Regions from separate parts of the Streptomyces sp. NPDC020845 genome, predicted to be linked through region 1. Evidence: riboswitches for the same ligand, from Rfam matches in the RefSeq annotation. Region 1 holds a riboswitch; each other region holds the start of a gene.

Region 1 (3,777 bases):
GTCGACCATGCCGCAGGCGTGGATCATCCGTACCGCGACCTGGCTGACGTCGGCGGGCAGACCCCGCAGATCGGCCTCGGCGCGGATGGTGGCAAAGGAGGCGCGGTATATGGCCGCGCCGTCCTTCTCGTAGTCGAACACTGTGCCCTCGATCATGTCGTTCCACGGGCCGCCGCCACGGCGCCGGCCACTTGCTCTGCTGTCACGTCCACGCCCCGCGCGGACCCTGTGGCATCTCGTACGGCGACCTGGTAGCCCTCGCCCGTCGCCAGCACGTCGACCCACCGGACCGGCCCGCCGGGGTGGCCGCAGCGCCGCTCGCAGCCGGAGAAATACACGGGCAGTCGGCTTCGCGGCGGGCCCGGTCGGCCGTCGCCGGACGCCTCGCCCGCCACCGCGCGCGCCGCCTCGGCACGCACATCGGCCAGGGACTTGGCGCAGCCGGGCCGTCCCGTGCACGCGCCGACCCCGAACCAGGGGGAGCGCGGCGCGGTCACCAGCCCGGCGTCGGCGAGTTCCCGCAGCGCGGCCTCGGCACCGCCCGGGGAGAAGCCGGGCAGCACCACGCCGCGCCAGGGTGTCACACGCAACTCGCCCGAGCCGCTCCGGGCGGCGAGCTCGGCGAGCAGCCGCCACCGCGCGGCGGTGAGCCGCCCCAGCGGGACGGCGACCGACACCGCGCACCGCCCGTCCGGCCCGGCGACGAGCCCGACGAGTGGTGTGCTCGGCGCGGTGGTTGGGGAGTGAGGGCTGAGGGGTATGGCCTGGATTCCTGCATCGGCGAGTCGCCCGGCCAATTGGTCGGCCGTCACGGCGTGTCGCGCCGGCAGCTCGCTCACACGCCACGCGCGTGTGCCACTCGCGCGCACGGCGTCGAGAAACGCCACCGCGGCCAGCGCCGCCGCGCGCGGCGCGTCCGCGGCGCGTACCCGGAGCTCGGCGCCCGGAGTGTCGGCACCCTCCGGCCGGCTGCCCCGGCGCGCCGGGACGGCTGCCGTGCCGGGGACGCCCGCCGCGCCGCGAGTGCCCGCCGTGCGGGGCGCGCTCGCCGTGCGGGGGGCGCTCGGCGGGCCAGGGGTGCCCGCCACGCCGGGTGTGCCTGGCGTGTCTGGGGTGCTTGCGGCGTCAGGAGCACCCCCTGCGCCCTGGGGGCTCGCACTGTCAGGCGCCCCCGCCGCACCAGGGGCGCCCGCGGCGCTGCGAGTGCCTGCCGTGCGGGGTGCGCCCGCCGCACCAGGCGCACCCATCGTGCCAGGCGCACCCACCGTGCCAGTCGTCCCCGGCAGGGCAGGTGCGCCCGCCGCGCCACGGGTGTCCGCCACGCACGCCCCGGCGGGCTCCGGGCGCGTGTCCGATCGCGCGCCCGGACGGGCCGGTTCGTGCCCCCCGGCGGAGCCGAGCCGCAGCACCGCCTCGCCGTCCGGCGCTGCGATCAATGTCACATCCGCGCCCAGCGCCGCCACATCGCCGCGCCCGTCGTCGAGCGCGAACAGGAACCGGCCCGACAGCCCCGCCAGTTCGGCCAATCCGGAACCCGCGGGCGCGTTGTCGCACAGCAGGGCGTCCAGCTCTCTCGCCCACGCCGAGACATCCGCGTGCCCCGCCCCGTCCAGCCCGGACAGCGGGGACGCCACGATGTTGCGCACCCGGTCGTGGCGGTCCGACGGGAGCAGCCCTGCCGTCCGCAGCCGGGCCGCGAGTCCGGCTCCGCACCCCGCGTCGAGGCCGCGCAGCTGCAGATTGCCCCGGGAGGTGAGATCCAGCCGGCCGTCGCCCAACTCCTCGGCCGCGAGCGCCAGCACGAGCGCCTGACGCACCGTCAGGAGCCCGGCGGGCAGCCGCACCCGGGCCAGTGCGCCGTCGTCCGCCGAGTGCAGGCGCAGCGCGCCGGGGCAGGCGTCGTCGCGACCGCGCGCGGGGGTTTCGTCCCCTGGTGGGGCGGTTGTCGGGGGGAGGGGCATGGCGGCGAGCATACCGACGATTGCGTTCGGCTCACCGCCCCGCGGCAGGTCAGAAGCGCTCGGACCGTCCAACAGCAGGGCCCGCGGCGTCGCGTGCCGATGGCTCTCTCCCCCAGCTACCGCTGGCAGGCGCCCCCAGCCGCACCGCGCTCGTCGCACGCAGGGGGTACCTCCCAGCGGTAGCTGGGGGAGCCGCCGCGCTCTCCTCACGCGGCACACCCGGACTCGGCCCTCGACCCTCCCCGCAGGCCCTGCGGGCCTGGGAGGTACCCCTCCTTCCCCCGCGTTCCCTACTGCCGGACGGTTTTACTATGCTCACGGCGGGTCGGTCCCGGCCCGCCACAACAAAAGACGGCAAAAAGGGTAGGAAGCCGGTGGAAATCCGGCGCGGTCCCGCCACTGTGAGCGCGGCAGCCGGTATTGCGACGGCCGCGCGAGCCAGGAACTCCCGCCGTCTTCAACCCGCCCGGGGCGCGGACCCCGAGGAAGGCCTGCCGTCGCATGATCCTGCTGCTGTCGACGTCCGACACCGACCTGCTCAGTGCCCGCGCGGCACAGACTCCGGTGCCCTATCGGCTCGCCAACCCGGCCCGGCTCCCCCTGGACGAGCTGCCCGCGCTCCTCGACGGCGTCGAACTCGTCGTCGTACGGCTGCTCGGCGGGGTGCGCGCCTGGCAGGAAGGGCTCGACGCGCTGCTCGCCGGGGACCGCCCGGTCGTGGTCCTGACCGGCGAACAGGCCCCGGACGCCCAGCTCATGGAGGCGTCCACGGTCCCGGTCGGGATCGCCGCCGAGGCCCACGCCTATCTCGCGCACGGCGGGCCCGGCAACCTCGGCCAGCTGGCCCGCTTCCTGTCCGACACCGTCCTGCTGACAGGCCACGGCTTCGAGCCGCCCGCACCCGCGCCCTCGTGGGGCCCGCTGGAGCGCACCGCGCGCGAGGACGTCACCGGCCCGCGGATCGCCGTGCTCTACTACCGCGCCCACCACATGAGCGGCAACACCGCCTTCGTCGAGGCGCTGTGCCAGGCCGTCGAGGACACCGGGGGCCGCGCGCTGCCGCTGTACGTCGCCTCGCTGCGCGCACCCGAGCCCGAGTTGCTGGAAGCCCTCGCCGAGGCTGACGCGGTGGTGACCACCGTGCTCGCCGCGGGCGGTACCCGGCCCGCCGAGGCATCGGCCGGCGGCGATGACGAGGCGTGGGACGCGGGCGCGCTGGCCGGGCTGGACGTCCCGGTGCTCCAGGCGCTGTGCCTGACCGGCCCGCGCGCCGCGTGGGAGGCGAATGACGAGGGTCTTTCGCCTCTGGACGCGGCGACCCAGGTCGCCGTCCCGGAGTTCGACGGACGGCTGATCACGGTGCCGTTCTCCTTCAAGGAGACCGACGAGGACGGCCTGCCCGTCTATGTCGCCGACCCCGAGCGCGCCGCGCGTGTCGCGGGAATCGCCGTACGACACGCCCGGCTGCGCCACATACCGGCGGCCGACAAGCGCCTCGCGCTCGTGCTGTCCGCCTACCCCACCAAGCACTCCCGCATCGGCAACGCCGTCGGCCTGGACACGCCCGCCAGCGCCGTCGCCCTGCTGCGCCGGCTGCGCGCGGACGGCTTCGACCTCGGCCCGGTGGAGGGACCCGAGGCGTTGCCCGGTCTCGCCTCCGGCGACGGTGACGAGCTGATCCGGGCCCTCATCGAGGCGGGCGGCCACGACCAGGACTGGCTCACCGAGGAGCAGCTGGCCCGCAATCCGGTCCGGATCCCCGCCGCCGACTACCGCCGCTGGTACGCCCGGCTGCCGCAGGAGCTGCGCGAGGCGG
Region 2 (3,777 bases), on a different contig from region 1:
CTGATCGTCGCCTATCTCCTCGGGGAACCGAATGTCGACAAGGCGATCGGCTTCGAGGAGTCCCACGCCCCGGCGCATGAGCACGAGGTCGAACTCGTCTCCCGCAGCCTGCAGTCCACCGCCGGCCTGGCCACCGGTGTTCTGATCTACGGGGTCGCCTTCGGCGGCATCGCCGCCCTCGCCTACTGCTTCGCCCTGGGCCGCATCGGCCGCTTCACCCCGCGGGCCACCGCGCTGCTGCTGTCCGGCTGCGCCCTGCTCGCGGTCTACGTCGTGCCGTTCCTGAAGTACCCGGCCAATCCGCCCGCCGTCGGTGACCCCGACACCATCTCCCAGCGGACCAATCTGTATCTGCTGATGATGGTGGGCAGCGTGCTCCTCGCGATCGCCGCGACCATCCTCGGCAAGCGGCTCGCCCCGAAACTGGGCACTTGGTACGCCACCGTAGCCGCGGTGGCCGCCTTCGCCCTGCTGATCGGCCTGGCGTTTGCGTTTCTGCCGGCCGTCAACGAGGTGCCCGCCGATTTCCCGGCCACCGTGCTGTGGCGGTTCCGGCTCTCCGCGCTGGCCGTCCAGGTCACCCTGTGGGGAGGCTTCGGGCTGGTCTTCGGCGAGTTGGCCGAGCGCCTGCTGAGTCCCAAGCCCGCCACCAGGGCCCCGGCATCGCCGGTGGCCGCCCCCAGCCGACCGTGATCCGACCGTCGCCCTGACCTCACCGGTCGGGGCCCTCTTCAGGGGCGGTCGAGTGGCCGCCCCAGCCCGAGGTTCCAGCGTCCGGCCCGTCCGCTGATCCCGGTCACGGTCAGCGGCGGCACGTCGGCACGCCAGAAGGCCGCCGCGGGCGCGCCCAGCACATGCACCACCGCGGCCCGCACCACGTCCGGCTCCACCACGGCGAGCGTATGGCCGTCCGTCAGCGACGCCGCGTCGAGCCACCGTCCGATCCGCAGGCACAGGTCCCGTACCGACTCCCCGCCGTGGGGCGCGGCCGCCGGGTCGGCCAGCCACCGGGCCACCGCCTCCGGTTCGGCGGCACCGACCTCGTCGAGGGCGAGGCCCCGCCAGCGGCCCGCGTCCAGACCGGCCAGCTCCGTACGGGGCTCGGCCACGCCGAGTCCCAGCGCGGCGGCGGTCTCCCGGCAGCGCAGGCTGGGGGAGGTGACGGCGCGGGCGGCCGAGGGCAGCGCCCCGGCCACGGCGCGGGCCCGCGCCGCGCCGCCGTCCTCAAGAGGGGTCGTGCCGTCGTCGAACCGGGCCTGGCGCAGCGATGGACTCATCGCGGCTGAGATGAAGGTGACGCGGCTGGTCACGCGCTCGCTCCTCCTACCTGTGCCATGGGCGGTACGGCACATACGTAACCACCGGTGGGCCCGCACCTGCCACACATCCGACCGCAGGCCGGGCTTGATAGCCTCTGGGGGCCAGTCGAGCCACATCCGAGGCCAGGGAATCCGGTGCGAATCCGGAACTGACGCGCAGCGGTGAGGGGGACGGGCGGGGCACAGCATGCCACTGGGAGGGGAACGGGCCGGCCGAAGGGCGGGCGCGGGACCGTGCCGGGAAGGCGCCTCGTCCGGGCGAACCCGAGTCCGAAGACCTGCTGGCACCTCCGCGCCCCGGCGGGGAGGCCGTCCGTAGGCCAGGCTCCGCGTACGAGCCCCGACCACCGAGGCATGCCCGTGCTGCTCCGTACCGCTCTCCGTCCCGCGGCTCTGCTGCTCGCTCCCGCCCTTCTGCTCACCGCGTGCGGTGGCTCGGGAGGCGGTGCCGAGGGCGCCGGGAAGTCCGCCGGCTCGACCGGTTCGGGCTATCCGCGCACCATCGACAACTGCGGCCGCAAGGTCACCCTGAAGTCGGCCCCCGAGCGGGCCGTCTCCCTCAACCAGGGCACCACGGAGATCCTGCTCTCCCTCGGCCTCGCCGACCGTATGGCCGGTACGGCGACCTGGACGGACCCGGTGCTGAAGGGCCTGGAGAAGGCCAACGCGTCCGTGCCGCGGCTGGCGGACAACGCGCCCTCGTTCGAGAAGGTGCTGGACGCCGACCCCGACTTCGTCACCGCCTCGTTCGTCTCCACCCTCGGCAAGGGCGGCGTGGCCACCCGTGAGCAGTTCGAGAAGCTGGGCGTGCCCACGTATGTCTCGCCCTCCGACTGCTCGGCGGGCAAGGACAACGACAGCGGCGGCGACGGATCGCGCTCCACCCCGCTCACCCTCGACAGCGTCTACGGCGAGATAGCCGACCTGGCCCGGGCGTTCGGGGTGGCGGAGCGGGGGAAGAAGCTCATCGCGGAGCTGAAGGGGCGGGTGAGCAAGGCCACCGCCGGGCTCGACGCCTCCGATGTCTCCCTCATGTACTGGTTCGCCAACTCCCAGTCGCCCTACCTGGCCGGCTGCTGCGGGGCGCCGGGCGCGATCACCCGGGCGGTCGGCGCGGAGAACGCCTTCGCCGACACCCACGACGAGTGGCCCCAGATCAACTGGGAAACCGTCGCCGACCGCGACCCCGACGTCATCGTCCTCGGCGATCTGACCCGTAAGCAGCAGACCGCGGAGACCGCCCAGGCCAAGATCCGTTTCCTGGAGAGCAACCCCGCCACCCGCAACCTGACGGCCGTGAAGAAGAAGCGGTACGTGCTGCTGAGCGGGCAGTCGATGAACCCGTCCATCCGCACGGTCGAAGGGATCGAGAAGGTCGCCGCGGGGCTGCGCGACTTCGGGCTCGCCGAATGAGCGCCCGTACGCTGCTGCTGACCGGCGGCGGGGTGGCCGCGCTGCTGATGTCGGTCGCCGTCGCGGTGACGATCGGACCCGCCGACATCTCCACGGGCGATGTGTGGGCCTCCGTCGCCGCACACCTCGGCGTGGGCGAGAGCACGCTGACGCCGCTGCGCGACGGCATCGTGTGGAATCTGCGGATGCCGCGCACCCTGCTCGCCGCCGTATGCGGGGCCGGGCTTGCCGTATGCGGGGCGGTGATGCAGTCGTTGCTGCGCAATCCGCTGGCCGATCCGTTTGTGCTCGGGGTGTCCTCCGGCGCGTCCACGGGGGCCGTCGCGGTGGTCGTGCTCGGGGTGGGCGGGGGAGCCGTGTCGCTGTCCGCGGGCGCCTTCCTCGGCGCGCTGCTCTCCTTCGCGCTGGTGCTGCTGCTCAGCCACGCCCTGGGCGGCAGCACGGACCGGGTCGTGCTCTCCGGGGTGGCCGCCATGCAGCTGTTCTCCGCGCTGACCTCGTTCACCGTGCTGACCTCCGCCGACGCCGACACCACCCGGGCCGTGCTGTTCTGGCTGCTCGGCTCGCTCACCGGCGCCGGCTGGGGGCAGGTGCTGCTGTGCGCCCTCGTCCTGGCCGTGGTCCTCGCCGTCTGCCTCGGATACGCCCGCACTCTGGACGCGTTCGCCTTCGGCGACGAGGCCGCGGCCGGACTCGGCGTCCGCGTCGCCCGTACCCGTCTGGTGCTGCTCTCGGCGACCGCGCTGCTCACCGCCGCCCTGGTCAGCTGTGCCGGGGCGATCGGCTTCGTAGGCCTGGTCCTCCCGCACGCCACGCGCGCCCTCACCGGCGCCGGCCACGCCCGCCTGCTGCCCGTCACGGCGTTGACCGGAGCCGTCTTCCTGGTGTGGGTGGACACCCTCGCCCGCACCGCCCTCGATCCCCAGGAGGTCCCGGTGGGCGTGGTGACGTCCCTCATCGGCGTACCGGCGTTCGTGGCCGTGCTCTACCGCGGCCGGAGCAAGGCATGACGGCCCTGCCGGAGCGGGACATGACCGGCCGAGCG
Region 3 (3,777 bases), on a different contig from region 1:
TGCCCGCGCCCTCGCAGATCACCGCGTCGTGCGTACGCCGAAGCTCGGCCAGGCATTCGGTGACGGTCCCCAGCAGCGCCTCCTGCCGCCCCGCATGGTAGCCACGCGCGCTCAACTCGCCCACCGGCTTGCCCAGCAGCACCACTTGGCTGCTGCGGTCGCTGCCGGGCTTGAGCAGGACGGGGTTCATCAGCGCGCTCGGCTCGACGCGCGCGGCGGCGGCCTGCATGGCCTGGGCGCGGCCGATCTCCGCCCCGTCGCGGGTCACGAAGGAGTTGAGCGACATGTTCTGCGCCTTGAAGGGCGCGACGCTGACGCCCTTACGGCTGAGCCAGCGGCAGATTCCGGCCGTGACGACGCTCTTGCCCGCGTCCGAGGTCGTACCCGCGACGAGCAGCCCGCCGCCCGGCGCACCCCCGCCCTGTATCCCGCTCATCCTCAGTCCCTCCCCGCGGCCGTCGGCCGCACCGTCGCCGGATCGCCGGACCGGCCCGCGCCGGGTGCCTCGTATGAGCGTGTCTTGGCGCGCTGTGCGTGCTGGACCGAGGAGCCGCGCAGCGACGGAGGAGCGAGCGGTGACGAAGGAAGCCCGCGCGTTGGAGCGCGCCGGGACTGAGCGGGAGGGAGGGGCATGGACCGTGCCCAGCGGGCGAGCGCGCCATGTGGGGCCCGCGCGGCGGGTACGGGCGCGGCACCGGGCCGCGCGGCCGTACCGGCCGACCTCGGCGCCACGCCTGCCGTCGGCCGGGCTCCCGCAGCCAGCCGAGCCCCCACAACCAGCCGAGCCCCCACAACCAGCCGAGCCCCCACGGCCAGCCGGGCCGCGGCGGACACGCCGAGCGCCAGGGCGCCGACGCGCCGCGAAAGCCGTACCGCGCGCTCGATGTCGGCCGCCTCGACCGGCCGCCCGCCGGGGTTGAGCACCGGCCGGTGCTCAACGCGGCCGCCGTATGTGAGCGTGCCGCCCAGCCGTACGCCGAGCGCGCCCGCGAACGCGGCCTCCACGGGGCCCGCGTTGGGGCTCGGATGGCGGTGGCCGTCGCGCCGCCAGGCGCGCCACGCGCCGCGCGGATCGGGCCCGGCCAGGGCGGCCAGCGCCGCGGTGAGCCGTGCGCCGGGCCAGCCGGCGAGGTCGTCCAGCCGGGCCGAGGCCCAACCGAACCGCCGGTAGCGCGGGGACTTGTGGCCCACCATCGCGTCCAGGGTGTTGACGGCCCGGAAGCCGACCAGGCCCGGCACCCCGCCGACTGCCCCCCACACCAGCGCGCCCACAACGGCGTCCGAGGTGTTCTCGGCGACCGACTCGACAACCGCGCGTGCGATCTGCGACTCGTCCAGCGCCTGCGGATCGCGCCCGCACAGGTGCGGCAGCCGCCGCCGGGCGGCGTCCAGGTCACCGGCGGTCAGTGCGCCGCCGATAGCCCGTGCCTCCCGGCCCAGCGTCGTGCCGCCGAGCACCGCCCACGTGACGGCGGCGGTCAGTACGGTCTGCGCGGCGGGGGAGCGGCGCCCCAGAGCGGAGGTTTCCGCGGCGGGGCGCCCCAAGACGGGACGTCCCGAGGGTTTCAGGACAGCGCTGCCCAGAGCGGAGCCTCCCGACGCGGGGTGTCCCAAGGCCCGTACGGCGCGCACCGACAGCACGGCGCCCGCGGCCGCGCCGCCCGCGCACAGCGCGGTGTAGAGAGCCCCGGATCCGCGGTGGTCGCGCCACAGCAGCCGCTCGACGGCCAGGGCGGCGCGCCCGAACGCGGCCACAGGATGGCCGCGGCGCGGATCGCCCATGGCGAGGTCGCCGAGAAAGCCGAGGGCGGCGCCGCACGCGTACGAGGCGTGATCGGCACGCATCGTCAGTCCGCCGTCTTGCCTCGGAACATGGCGAACGTCAGGAACATCAGGAGTGGCGGGGACGCCGGGACGTGGCGGAGGGGCCGCGGGCGGGTCGGCGGCATGGCGGTGCCGGGCATGGCGGTATGTCCTCACTCAGGGTCCGCGCCCTGGTTCGACGTGACCGGCGGTGAGAGTCTCCTGGCTCCCGGATCCGCGCTTCTCCCGGTCTTCCAGCCGCCGTGTGGACGGCCGTGACTCGTACGGGCGATGGGAGAGCGCTCCCCGGTGACAGTGGCGGGACCGCGCCGGATTCTCACCGGCTTCCTCTCCTGCCGCCGTTTGGCTCCGGAAGTCCACCATGGGCCGCGAATGGCCGTCAACTCGCGAATGCCCCACCCTGTGTGAGTGTGCCGAGGAGCACATGCCACGGCCGCCGGGCTGGAACGCGCTGGTCGGCGCGTTCCAGCCCGGCGACCGTGAGTGGGTCGAACGGAGTCAGGCCACGATCAGGTTGATGCCGTACGCCACGGCCGCCGCGCACAGCGCGAAGCAGAGGTACGCGCCGGCGCGCGCGGGGCCGAAGGCGCCGCCGGCCGGGGCCGGAGCGGCGGACGCGGTGGCGGCCGTGTCGGTGCCCGCCTCCGCCTGCTGCGGCTTACGGGAGGTGCCGAGGATGCCGAGGGTGAAGACGCCCACGAAGCCGACGGTCACCGCGAGGCTGATGCCGAAGACCTGGCCGAGGGCCGCCCAGTCGATGCTCATCGCGTTACTTCCTTAGCTGGTGCTGCCGGTGGCCGCGGAGGCGCCTGCCGGGGTGGCGGAGGAGGAGATGGAAGCGGCAGAGACGGGCGGCGGAGCCACGGACTGGAGGGCCGCCGTGACGACACCCACCGGCTCGGCCGGCAGCGCCGCAGCCTCGTCGATGTCGTTGACGTTGGTGTGGTCGACGGGCTTGCGGCGCGAGGCCGCCCAGATCCCGGCGCAGGCGGCGACCGCGAGCACGGCGACCGCCGTGACGCCCCAGTCGCCCTGGTCCGCCAGCAGCGCGGCGCCGCCCGCGACGAGGCCCGCGGCGGGCAGGGTGAGCACCCAGGCGAGGACCATGCGGCCCGCGGTGGACCACCGCACCACAGCGCCCTTGCGGCCGACCCCCGCGCCCATCACGGAGCCGGAGCAGACCTGGGTGGTGGAGAGCGCGAAGCCGATGTGCGACGAGGCGAGGATGACGGTCGCGGCGCCGGTCTGGGCGGCGAAGCCCTGCGGCGGCTGGATGTCGGTGATGCCCTTGCCCATGGTGCGGATGATGCGCCAGCCGCCCAGGTACGTACCGAGGGCGATGGCCAGGCCCGCGGAGACGATGACCCACATCGGCGGGTCGGAGTCGGGCGCGATCACACCGCCGGTGATCAGCGCGAGGGTGATGACCCCCATGGTCTTCTGGGCGTCGTTGGTGCCGTGGGCGAGGGAGACCAGCGCGGCCGAGGCGATCTGCCCGGCGCGGTAGCCCTTCGAGGTGTCCTGGGGGTCGCGGCCGCGGGCCAGCCGGTAGGTGAGCCGGGTCGCGACCAGGGCGGCGACACCGGCCACGATCGGCGCGGCGACGGCCGGGATCAGGACCTTCATGACGATCTTGTCGCTGTTGACCCCGTCCATGCCGACGGAGACCAGGGTGGCGCCGATGAGGCCGCCGAAGAGGGCGTGCGAGGAACTGGAGGGCAGCCCGGCCAGCCAGGTCAGCAGGTTCCACAGGATCGCGCCGACCAGACCCGCGAAGATCACTTCGGGGCGGACTCCGGCGTCCTCGTCGATGATCCCCCCGGAGATCGTCTTGGCGACCTCCACGGAGAGGAACGCGCCGACGAGATTGAGGACCGCTGACATCGCCACCGCGATCCGGGGACCGAGAGCCCCCGTGGAGATGGTGGTCGCCATGGCATTGGCCGTGTCGTG
Region 4 (3,777 bases), on a different contig from region 1:
TGGTGAACACCGCGCGCGGCGGCCTGCTGGACTACGCGCCGCTGCCGGAGGCGCTGCGCACCGGCCGCCTCGCGGCCCTCGCCCTCGACGTGTACGACCTCGAACCCCCGCCCGCCGACTGGCCGCTGCACTCCGCGCCCAATGTCGTCACCACCCCGCACCTCGCCGGTGCCACCCGGCAGACCGCCCACCGCGCTGCCGCCATCACCGCCGCCGAGGTCGGCCGCTACGCGCGCGGCGAAAAGCTCGCCCACCCCGCGAACTAGCGCCATCATCAGCCCAGCCACTCCGCACACCGGCGCCCACCAGCACAGCCCCCGCCCCGCGAACCAACCCCCGCCCCGCAGTCCCGTCCCGCAGCCGATGCCCCCAAGGAGGGCCGTACGCATGAGCATCGTCCTCGGAGTCGACGTCGGCACCTCCGTCACCAAGGCCGTCGCCTTCGGCCGCGACGGCCGGTCCCTGGCCGCCGCGAGCCGCCCCAGCCGGCTCGACCGCCTGCCCGGCGGGCGGGTCGAGCAGGACCTGGAGGACGTGCTGCGCACGGTCGCCGAGGTGGTCCGCGAGGTGACCGCCGCCCTGGCCGCCAACGGCCTGGCGGCTCCGGTCGCGCTCGCGCTCACCGGGCAGGGCGACGGGCTGTGGCTGCGCGACGCGGCGGGCCGGGCGGTGCGCCCGCCGATCTCGTGGATGGACGGCCGGGCGAACGACACCGTGACCCGGTGGGGCGAGGACGGCACCATCCGCGAGCTCTACCGGCTCACCGGCTCCGGGGTGTTCCCCGGCTGCCACGCGCCGCTGCTGCGCTGGCTGGCCGACCACGAGCCGGAGGCGCTGGCGCGCGCGGAGGTCGCGGGCTACTGCGTGGACGCGGTGGCGCAGCGGCTCACCGGCGTCATCGGCGTGGACGCCTCGGACGCGTCCATGCCCTTCCTGGACGTGACCACGCGCGAGTATGTCCCCAAAGCCCTGGAAGCGTGTGGAATCGCCGAATACGCCCGGCTGTTGCCGCCACCCGCCGCGCCCGGCACCGTACGGCGGCTGGACGAGGCGGGCGCGAAGCTGCTCGGGCTGCCGGCCGGACTGCCCGTCACGGCGGGCCCGTACGACCTTCCGGCCTGCGCGATCGGCAGCGGGGTCGAGGAGGTGGGCGACGGCCTGCTGATCGTCGGCACCACGCTGGCCAGCCAAGTCCTCACCGACAGCGCGCGGATCGACCCGGCCGCCGACCCGGCGGGCATGTGGCTGTGCGTACCCGACCGGGACCGCTGGCTGCGCGGTATGCCCGCCATGGTGGGCACGGCGGCCCTGGAGTGGGTCCTGGAGTTCGCCGGGGCCACCACCGCCGACCTGGACGCGCTGCTCGCCGCGAGCCCGCCAGGGGCGCGCGGGGTGACCGCGCTGCCCTTCCTGTCCGACGCGGGCGAGCGGGCCCCGTTCGTGGAGCCCGCCGCGCGGGGCCGGTTGGACGGGCTGACCCTCGCCACGACACGCGCGGACGCCGTACGGGCCGTCTGCGAGGCCGTGGCGTACGCGGCCCGGCACTGCCTGGAGGCCGCGGGGCTGACGGCGAGCCTGGCGGCGTGCGGAGGCGGCACCCGATCCGCCGCCTGGACCCAGCTGTTCGCGGACGTCCTCGGCCGGCCGGTGCGCATCCCCGACGAGCCCGAGGTGGGCGCGCGCGGCGCGGTCGCGGTCGCCTGGCGGGCGCTCGGCGACCCGGTGGACGCGTCACAATGGCGAGCCGATTCGCGTACTGTCGTACCGGACGCGGACCGCGCCGAGGCATACGAGCGCGGCTACGCGGACTACCGGGCCAGGCTGGCCCGTACCCTCGCGGAGTGGCGGGCAACGACGCCCGCTTAGAGTTCGACCCGGAGTTCGACCCGGCGCCGCGCCGGACCCGATGACGAGCCCTTGCCGGGCCGTGTCAGGCTCGCGCCCGGCCGCCCGCGCCGGACCCTCGCCAGGACCGCCCCAGGGCCCGTGTCGGGCCCGCCTCAGGGCCCGCGTCAGGCCGGTCTCAGGCCCGCGCAAGGCCTGCCTCGGGCCCGTGTCCGGCTCGTGCCAAGTGCGCGTCAAGACCGCGCCAAGTCCGGCACTGAATAGCACATTCGTACGAAACACTCCACCTCGCGACACAACATGTGGGGGCGCGTGCGCTCGCCACCACAAGATGTATGCTCATGCTCGCTGTCGCCGCAGGGGAATCCGGTGGGAATCCGGAACTGTCCCGCAACGGTGTACGCGTACGCTTTTGCGTACCCGCAAGTCCGAGGACCTGCCGACAGCCGTCTCATACGTCCGGGCCTCGCGGGTTGGGCCGGTGGACGCTGCGCGGTATGCCGTCCGCTGTTTCGGCATGCCCGTACGCGCCCATCGCTCACCGCCCCGCAAGGCCCCTAGCCGAGCGAGGGAGAGCACTTCAGTGACCATCGCGCCAGCCGATCCGGTTTCAGAGGCAGCGGCTATTCAGGGAGCGGACGACGCGCCCGGGACCGCCCTGCTGCGGACCCTGACGGAGCTCACCGCCGACCTGCCCGCCACCGACCCCGGCAAGGTCGCGGCCGCCGCCCTGCGCGGCCGCCATCCCGGTTCGGACGAGGCGGAGTTGCGCACTCTCGCGACCGAAGCGGCGGCCGGGCTGATCGCCGAGGAGCCGGAGTACTCGAAGCTCGCCGCGCGGCTGCTGACCCTCGCCATCGCCGAGGAGGCGGCCGGGCAGGGCGCGGTCTCCTTCTCCGCCTCGGTGGCCGTGGGGCACCGCGAGGGCCTGATCGCGGACGGCACGGCCGAGTTCGTGACCGCCCACGCCGCCCGCCTGGACGCCCTGGTAGACAAGGCGCTGGCCGACGGCGCCGACGACCGCTTCGGCTACTTCGGGCTGCGCACGCTGCACAGCCGCTATCTGCTCCGCCACCCGATCACCCGCCAGGTGATCGAGACCCCGCAGCACTTCCTGCTGCGAGTGGCCTGCGGGCTGGCCGAGGACCACTCGGAGCGGGCGCTCGACGACGTCGCCGAGCTCTACCGGCTCACCAGCACGCTGTCCTACCTGCCCAGCTCCCCCACCCTGTTCAACTCCGGCACCCGGCACCCGCAGATGTCGTCCTGCTATCTGCTGGACTCGCCGCTGGACGAACTGGACTCGATCTACAACCGCTACCACCAGGTCGCGCGGCTCTCCAAGCACGCGGGCGGCATCGGCCTGTCGTACTCGCGCATCCGCGCCCGCGGTTCGCTGATCCGCGGCACCAACGGGCACTCCAACGGCATCGTGCCGTTCCTGCGCACGCTCGACGCCTCCGTCGCCGCCGTCAACCAGGGCGGCCGGCGCAAGGGCGCGGCCTGTGTGTACCTGGAGACCTGGCACGCGGACATCGAGGAGTTCCTGGAGCTGCGGGACAACACGGGCGAAGAGGCCCGCCGCACCCACAACCTCAACATCGCGCACTGGATCCCGGACGAGTTCATGCGCCGGGTCGAGGCCGACGCCGACTGGTCGCTGTTCTCGCCGGTCGACGCGCCCGCGCTGGTCGACCTGTGGGGCGAGGAGTTCGACGCCGCGTACCGGAAGGCCGAGGCGGAGGGTCTTGCCGTCAAGACCGTCCCGGCGCGCCAGCTGTACGCCCGGATGATGCGCACCCTCGCGCAGACCGGCAACGGCTGGATGACCTTCAAGGACGCCGCCAACCGCACCGCCAACCAGACCGCCGAGCCCGGCCGGGTCGTGCACTCCTCCAACCTGTGCACCGAGATCCTGGAGGTCACGGACGA

The links. Region 1 has a riboswitch for cobalamin ahead of cobN (cobaltochelatase subunit CobN). Riboswitches for the same ligand answer to the same signal wherever they lie in the genome.
Region 2: linked by a shared signal. The riboswitch ahead of ACH4U7_RS17630 (ABC transporter substrate-binding protein) and the one ahead of cobN (cobaltochelatase subunit CobN) in region 1 are both predicted to bind cobalamin.
Region 3: linked by a shared signal. The riboswitch ahead of ACH4U7_RS04215 (cobalamin biosynthesis protein) and the one ahead of cobN (cobaltochelatase subunit CobN) in region 1 are both predicted to bind cobalamin.
Region 4: linked by a shared signal. The riboswitch ahead of ACH4U7_RS27120 (ribonucleoside-diphosphate reductase subunit alpha) and the one ahead of cobN (cobaltochelatase subunit CobN) in region 1 are both predicted to bind cobalamin.

What each region holds. Positions count from the first base shown of each region.
Region 1 is NZ_JBIRSJ010000001.1:879,184-882,960, forward strand. Features, by position in the region: gene ACH4U7_RS03030 (precorrin-8X methylmutase) at 1-156, opposite strand, end outside; gene ACH4U7_RS03035 (nitrite reductase) at 153-1,961, opposite strand; cobalamin riboswitch at 2,266-2,429, shown strand; gene cobN (cobaltochelatase subunit CobN) at 2,463-3,777, shown strand, end outside.
Region 2 is NZ_JBIRSJ010000006.1:425,022-428,798, reverse strand. Features, by position in the region: gene ACH4U7_RS17640 (CbtA family protein) at 1-693, shown strand, start outside; gene ACH4U7_RS17635 (histidine phosphatase family protein) at 732-1,310, opposite strand; cobalamin riboswitch at 1,406-1,620, shown strand; gene ACH4U7_RS17630 (ABC transporter substrate-binding protein) at 1,674-2,732, shown strand; gene ACH4U7_RS17625 (FecCD family ABC transporter permease) at 2,729-3,742, shown strand.
Region 3 is NZ_JBIRSJ010000002.1:56,633-60,409, reverse strand. Features, by position in the region: gene ACH4U7_RS04220 (cobyric acid synthase) at 1-436, opposite strand, end outside; partial or broken gene ACH4U7_RS04215 (cobalamin biosynthesis protein) at 802-1,845, opposite strand; cobalamin riboswitch at 2,019-2,155, opposite strand; gene ACH4U7_RS04210 (hypothetical protein) at 2,323-2,589, opposite strand; gene ACH4U7_RS04205 (anion permease) at 2,602-3,777, opposite strand, start outside.
Region 4 is NZ_JBIRSJ010000010.1:230,491-234,267, forward strand. Features, by position in the region: gene ACH4U7_RS27110 (2-hydroxyacid dehydrogenase) at 1-266, shown strand, start outside; gene ACH4U7_RS27115 (FGGY family carbohydrate kinase) at 388-1,866, shown strand; cobalamin riboswitch at 2,174-2,304, shown strand; gene ACH4U7_RS27120 (ribonucleoside-diphosphate reductase subunit alpha) at 2,429-3,777, shown strand, end outside.